2 regions of the Psychrobacillus sp. PGGUH221 genome follow, and region 1 is predicted to be linked to the other one. Evidence: riboswitches for the same ligand, from Rfam matches in the RefSeq annotation. Region 1 holds a riboswitch; the other holds the start of a gene.

What was found. A riboswitch is a leader RNA that binds a small molecule or an ion and turns the genes downstream of it on or off. The one in region 1 is predicted to bind FMN.
Region 2: it holds a riboswitch for FMN, as region 1 does, so the genes downstream of both, PGC35_RS08655 (ECF transporter S component) here and ribE (riboflavin synthase) in region 1, are expected to answer to the same signal.

Annotation. Positions count from the first base shown of each region.
Region 1 covers NZ_JAQMHQ010000006.1:59,514-62,940, forward strand. The annotation lists gene PGC35_RS11220 (ABC transporter permease subunit) at 1-276, opposite strand, end outside; gene ribH (6,7-dimethyl-8-ribityllumazine synthase) at 461-925, opposite strand; partial or broken gene ribB (3,4-dihydroxy-2-butanone-4-phosphate synthase) at 985-1,605, opposite strand; gene ribE (riboflavin synthase) at 1,622-2,269, opposite strand; FMN riboswitch at 2,450-2,582, opposite strand; FMN riboswitch at 2,724-2,854, opposite strand; gene PGC35_RS11240 (serine hydrolase domain-containing protein) at 3,190-3,427, shown strand, end outside.
Region 2 covers NZ_JAQMHQ010000004.1:229,386-232,812, forward strand. The annotation lists gene sigX (RNA polymerase sigma factor SigX) at 1-306, shown strand, start outside; gene PGC35_RS08650 (hypothetical protein) at 299-1,564, shown strand; FMN riboswitch at 1,712-1,846, shown strand; gene PGC35_RS08655 (ECF transporter S component) at 2,004-2,597, shown strand; gene PGC35_RS08660 (hypothetical protein) at 2,937-3,224, shown strand.

The DNA of each region.
Region 1 (3,427 bases):
TGTTAGAATCGTAAATAATAATGCTAAAAATATTGCAACTAGTAATGCCAAAAATAATATCTCTAAGGAATAGGTAATATACTCCCCTATATGTGGACCATAGTATTGATCCATAAAATTAGAAATTGGAAATAGTGCAAGTATATGTTGCGAATATTCCTTTCCCCTAAACTCCCCTTGTTGTATACCTGTGATCAATATAGGTAAGCCACTTATCAGTAAAATACCTATAAAAGCTACCGTCAATTGAAGCAACCATTTTGATAATTTCTTCACAAAAAATCCCCCTGCTGTCTGAAAACTAAGATGAAAATATCATAACATAGTAAAATATAAAAAAAAGAGAATTTTAAGTAATTTGAGACATTTCTCCATTTAATCCAATTTTCAGCCCTCTTAAATCGATTGGAACAAGCGAATATAAAAAAACAGGCTAATGATAGCCTGTTTTTTATGTCTATTAAAATAAACGGCTTAAATTCGCCATTTCAATTGCAGATACTGCTGCATCATAACCTTTGTTACCAGCTTTTGTACCAGAACGTTCAATAGCTTGCTCGATTGTTTCCGTTGTCACAATGCCGAACATAACTGGCACACCCGTTGTTAACCCCACACTTGCAATACCTTTTGCTGTTTCGTTACATACATAATCGTAATGTGTAGTAGAGCCTCGAATAACAGTTCCTAAACCGATAATTGCGTCATACTTTTTTGTTTCCGCCATTTTTTTCGCTAAAAATGGTACTTCAAATGCTCCAGGTACCCATGCTACATCTACATTATCCAAAGAAACACCGTGACGTTTCAACCCGTCCATTGCACCATCTAATAATTTTCCATTGATAAACTCATTAAATCTACCAACTACAATACCTATTTTCAAATCTGTTCCGATTAATTGTGCTTCAAATATTTGTCCCATTCTTTATCTCTCCTAAATTTTTAATTTTATAAGTTAATATTTCCTCTTAATTAAAGCTATTCACCCATCACTAATTTTTCATGTGCATTTCGATAATTTACTAATGCTTCAATAGTGACAAATTTCAATCCATGAAGATTTGCTATTTCTTTTAATTCTGGTACTCTAGCCATTTCCCCATTTTCACTCATAATTTCGCAAATGACACCAGCGGGTTTAACTCCGCAAAGTTTTGCAAAATCAACCGCTGCTTCCGTATGACCCGGACGTTCAAGTACACCATTGTCTTTTGCTATTAGTGGGAACACATGACCAGGTCGACGGAAGTCAGAGCCTACTGACTCAGCATTCAAAAGTTGTAATATCGTTTCAGAACGTTCAAATGCACTAATACCGGTCTCTGTTGTTTTATAATCTATACTAACAGTGAAGGCTGTTTGATGGTTATCCGTATTATTTTCGACCATAGGAGATAAATTTAGATAATCAGCTAAATTCTTCGTAATAGGTGTGCATATTAATCCACGACCATACGTTGCCATAAAGTTAATATTTTCGGGTGTAGCGTAATCTGCCAATACTAGAAAGTCTCCTTCATTTTCTCGACTTTCGTCATCCACTACAATAATGACTTTACCTTTTTTTAAATCATCTATTGCTTCCTCAATTGTATGAAACATAGTAAAAGCCCCTTTATTAAAATCCATTTTGTCTTAAGAAATCCATCGTTATTGTTGAGTTCGTTGATTTCTCTTGTTTTTGATCTAATTGTTGAATAACATATTTCCCCAATAAATCATTTTCAATATTTACAATGTCTTGCTCTCTTTTAATACCTAAGATTGTCTCGCTGAATGTATGTGGAATAAGCGATACTGTTATTTGTGTGGGCTGCACTTCGAAAATAGTTAAACTAATTCCATCGATCGCTACCGAACCTTTTAGCATGCAATATTTACTGAGTTCTCTATCAATACCGATATCTACGTACACCGCATTTTCCAGTTTTCTTTTTCTTAAGATGACACCCGTTCCATCCACATGACCAGAAACAAAATGTCCACCAAACCTTCCATTTGCCGCCATCGCTCTTTCTAAATTGACTTCATGGCCAATTTGCAGTGAACGAATATTTGTTGACTTAACAGTTTCTGGCATTATTTCTACAGTGAAATGATTATTAGAATAAGCAATAACTGTTAAACAAACACCATTAACAGCAATACTGTCACCTAAATGAATGTCTTCAACTATTTTAGAAGATTCCAATGTTAACTTCATACTGTTCGCACCACTTTTAAGGGCCTTAACTTTTCCTAAGTCTTCTATAATTCCAGTAAACAACATAAACACCTCTATTCAGAAATATTTTATTTAATTCAGAAAACCTCCTGTCTTGACAACAAAATTCTCTGATAAACAAAAGAAAACCCCTTAGAAATTAAGGGGTTTTGGGATTATGTAATTTAAGCAATACTTAATAAACCTTTTTAAATCCAGAAAATTTAAAAGGCTTCTTGCTCTTACATCCTTCTCCCATCCAGACTTTAACTGTCGGCTTTGGATTCGCACCAAATCCTGCCTTAAAAAAGGCTCACGGGCTTAGAATTTCTTCATCACCGTCGATTGGGAATTTCACCCGACCCCGAAGGAATATAATATAAAGTTGTAATTGGTTTTTCATTTTAAAAAAAGAAAAACCCATAGAGAATCTCTACGGGGTCGTTAGAAAAGTTATTTTCATCAACAAATAAACCTATAGAAGAAGTTTTTCTCCATAAGTAAATAAAGTTGTTCAAACGTCCTTCTCCCATCCAGACTATACTGTCGGCTTTGGATTCGCACCAAATCCTGCCTTAAAAAGGCTCACGGGCTTAGAATTTCTTCATCACCGTCGATTGGGAATTTCACCCGACCCCGAAGGACTATTCATCTATGCAATTATAATACCACGTAAAGAATAATTATACACGTAACTTGTCTTTCCTATATTTGTTAATATATCAGATTGCTCAATCAGTCAAGTATACACAAGTGTATATTCTGTATTATATCTACTTTAATACCAGTAGAGAATTACTCTATAAGTTGTGTTTTAAACAGTTTCTTATTGGTCTATTTGTTTAAATGTTTAAAGAAGGGATATATTTTTTATTTAAAGAATAATATAAAAGGATTCTGTACATTTACTTCCACTTTACTTATGAGTATTAAAGAAATTAATAATAGCAACATTTTGTATCAGATCTTAGAAAGGAGACCTTATGAAAATGTATAAATCTATAATTTTAGAAAAGGTTTTTAATAAAACTATGGTTAATAAGCGCATTCATGAAGGAATTGTTTATATGGAAGATACAAGAGGTGAATTTTCTTGGTACAAAGGCTATGGTGGTAAGGAATTAGATTCACCATTGCTTATGGCAAGCATAACAAAGCTTTTGACCACTGCTTGTATCTTAATTTTGCAAGAACAAGGAAAGCTATCATTGAGGAATAAAA
Region 2 (3,427 bases), on a different contig from region 1:
AAAAAAAGGTTGTTCGAATCCTTTAATTGGGAAACGATGCAGCTTGCATCGTCAGATATGCTTCCAGAGGATTTAGTTCAATTGAATGACGAAATGAAATCTCTATTAACTGCTCTAGATGATTGCACTGGCGATCAAAAAATGGTTATCATAATGCGATATTTTCAGCAGCTATCTATTGCTGAAACAGCACAAATACTAAATTGGTCAGAAGGAAAAGTGAAAACAACACAACACCGAGCTATAAAGTCATTGCGTGAACGATTATCTGAAACAAAGAAGGAGGGTAAGGTTCATCATGAGTAATTGGAAAAAAGATGATGAAGCACTAGATGAATTACTGAACCAAATGCCCAAGTTTACAGATCATCGTTCCAAAGAAGATGTGTATAATCGGGTAAAACAAGAGGTATTAGGTCACGAAAAAGAATCAACTATATATTCTTCACGTAGGATTCAATCCAAATGGTTACCTTTAGTTATTTCTATTGCTTCCGTATTTCTTCTCACTTTTTTAGTTTCTTCCTATTTGAATAATAATAATTCAATGAAGCAGTATAGCACTAGCGAAAAAATGGAACAGAAGAGCAGTGAAGAAGAAAGTATGCAGTCAATGGATGTTACAGAGAATGCTGCCATAACAAGTGAAGAAAGTAAAACTGAATCATCGGACGATATGTCAAAAATGACAAGTATAATGGAATCGTATATAGAATTAAAACCAATAGATAAAAGATATGCTGTCTATGAAGGTGATTTAAATGGAGGTACTGTGTTTCATTTTTCATTCAATGAAAATGCATTAACTGTACCTGTCACAATTATTATTCCAAAAGAGCAAGTGGAAGCCGATTTTCCAGATATGAAACCAAATAGTTTACAGTTGTATGAACGTTATGCAAGTTTGATTAATGAAGAGTCGCTCGGATTTACAGAGTATCATCCTTATAAAGGGTATTTTGTTGCGGATAATCAATTATTAAAGCATTATCTCCCTAATGAACATGGTTATGACACAGCGTCTGGAACATCGGTACCGTATTGGAGCTCTCTAAATGAAATTTTTACGGATTTTGATTCAATCGCTCTTTTAAATGAGGACGGCTCTCCACTTGAATGGGATCAAGTAGGCATATTAGCTGAGCCGAGTAAATTAGAAGGGTCGAAAGGTCAACATAATTACTATAATTACCGTGCCCAAAATGGAAATATATATTTAACTCCTAACTTTTCAGCTTCTTATGAAACGATTGCTGAAGCATTTAGTGAAATGAAAAACGTAGATAACGACATATACACTTCTGTAATCCCATCGAATATTACTTACTCATATGAAGATCGAGAAGGAATAGCTGTTATCAAATTTAACGAACCATTGGATTTAGAATCAATGGAGCCAAATGAGGCTACAAGATTAATTGAAGCATTCGCATTGACCGCAGCAAGCTTTGGAACTGAAGTGAAATTAGAAAATGTAGTACAGGAGCAGTGGGAAATATTTAATTTCGAAAATACCCTTCCTACTCCACTTGGACCAAATGGTTTTATAATGAGCGTCCAATAAGAATTTGGAATGCCAAGCTTTGATTTTATCAAAGCCTGGCATTTTTTGTATCATAAAATTTTGAAGCAATTATATTGCATAAAGGTTGTGTTTTTGTTAATATATTATTAATTCAAGATATTATTCTTGAAGTATAATAAAATATTGATTCATCTTCGGGGCAGGGTGAAATTCCCGATCGGCGGTATTAGAAGATTTATTTCTTGAGCCCGCGAGCCGTAATTGGCAGGATTTGGTTAGATTCCAAAGCCGACAGTATAGTCTGGATGGGAGAAGGTGAAGGTACAGTCGTTTTTCGTATACTCTAATGCGGATACGCTTTTTTTAAGTGTGCCTTGTTTCTCCCTTGAGCTCTTTAATAGCTTAAGGGATTTTTGAGTTACAATTTCGTACTGAACCTTTCTTCTTGTGGAGTGAATCGCAAAAGGAGAGAGGAATAATGACAAAAAGTAAGACGCGAAAGCTTATTGCTATCGCAATGTTGAGTAGTATTTCCTTTGTATTGATGCTACTTGCATTTCCGTTACCGGTACTACCAGCTTATTTAAAAGTGGATTTTAGTGATATTCCAGCACTAATTGCGGCTATTACGATGGGGCCAATTGCAGGTATTGTCGTAGCGTTTTTGAAAAACGTATTAGATTGGTTGTTTGCTGGAAGTCCAACTGGTGTACCAGTAGGACATATGGCGAATTTTGTAACTAGTATTCTATTTATAGCACCTGTTTATTTAATTTATCGCAAAGCATCATCATCTAAAGGGATCATGTACGGTTTAGCTTCTGGAACGATTTCCATGGCAATAGGCATGAGTGTTTTAAATTACTTTGTATTTTTACCAATGTATACGTACTTCTTAAACTTCCCTATGGAGACTGGTACAGCTTTGTTCAATTCTATTATTTTCGGTATCCTACCGTTCAATTTGATAAAAGGACTATTAGTTACAATCGTTATGATTGTTTTATTTAAGCGAATGAAACCAATGCTCGACCGAGTAACAAATTCGTTTCGAGTTCCGGATACAAATTAATTAAAGGTCGTTTCTCTATCTTAGAGAAACGTCCTTTCTCGTTTTACAAAAGGAATTTTGCTAATTGGTCTCGTTCATTATTTTGATTTTTTGTCAGGCTTTTCTATTAACTCAGGATTATTCTTCCTGAGTATATAAAAAATAATAAAGTATTTTTTTTGTAGGTTTGGGAAGAGTCCGCTCGAATCCTTCGGGAAAGCGAGAAAGGCGACACTACAGGAGTCGAGCAAGGGCACTGAGAAAGTCCTCACTGAAGTATGTGAACGACAAGTTGTTCACATACTCGATTTTTATGTTGGCCACATTAATTTCCGTTCCGGGCGGACGCGTTCCGCCGGCATGGCTTCAGCCGCTTCCCTCGCTCCGCTCAGTCCAGGGTCTTCACCTCATGCTTTTCCGGCTAGAGTCGCCGCCTTTCACTTCAATCAACTATTATCCGCGTTCCAATTAGAAATCCATCATGCCATTAATAGAGCAAGTATTAATCACTTAAATTTTTTCAATCAGTATATAAAGAAAATCGTTGAAAAAGGCGACACTCCTGCGGGAAAAGCGTTAGCCGAAGACCCCGCAGTTGAGGGGGAAGGCAATCTAAGTTCGCCGCATCATGCGGCGACGATTGCATGACCAACATCGTGTTGGCCTAGGAGGCTAAGGCAACGCCCGCGGAAAGGGAGCCGTTTCAACGATTTTTTTATTTATCGGACGACATTATTTAGTAAAGTCAAATTCTATAGACTTTTTCAGTGCCCTCTGCGTAAGGAAGGCTAAGTGCGCCTCGTCAAATGTAAGGAAATAAATTCGAGTTTGTCTACCAGTCTGAAAGGACA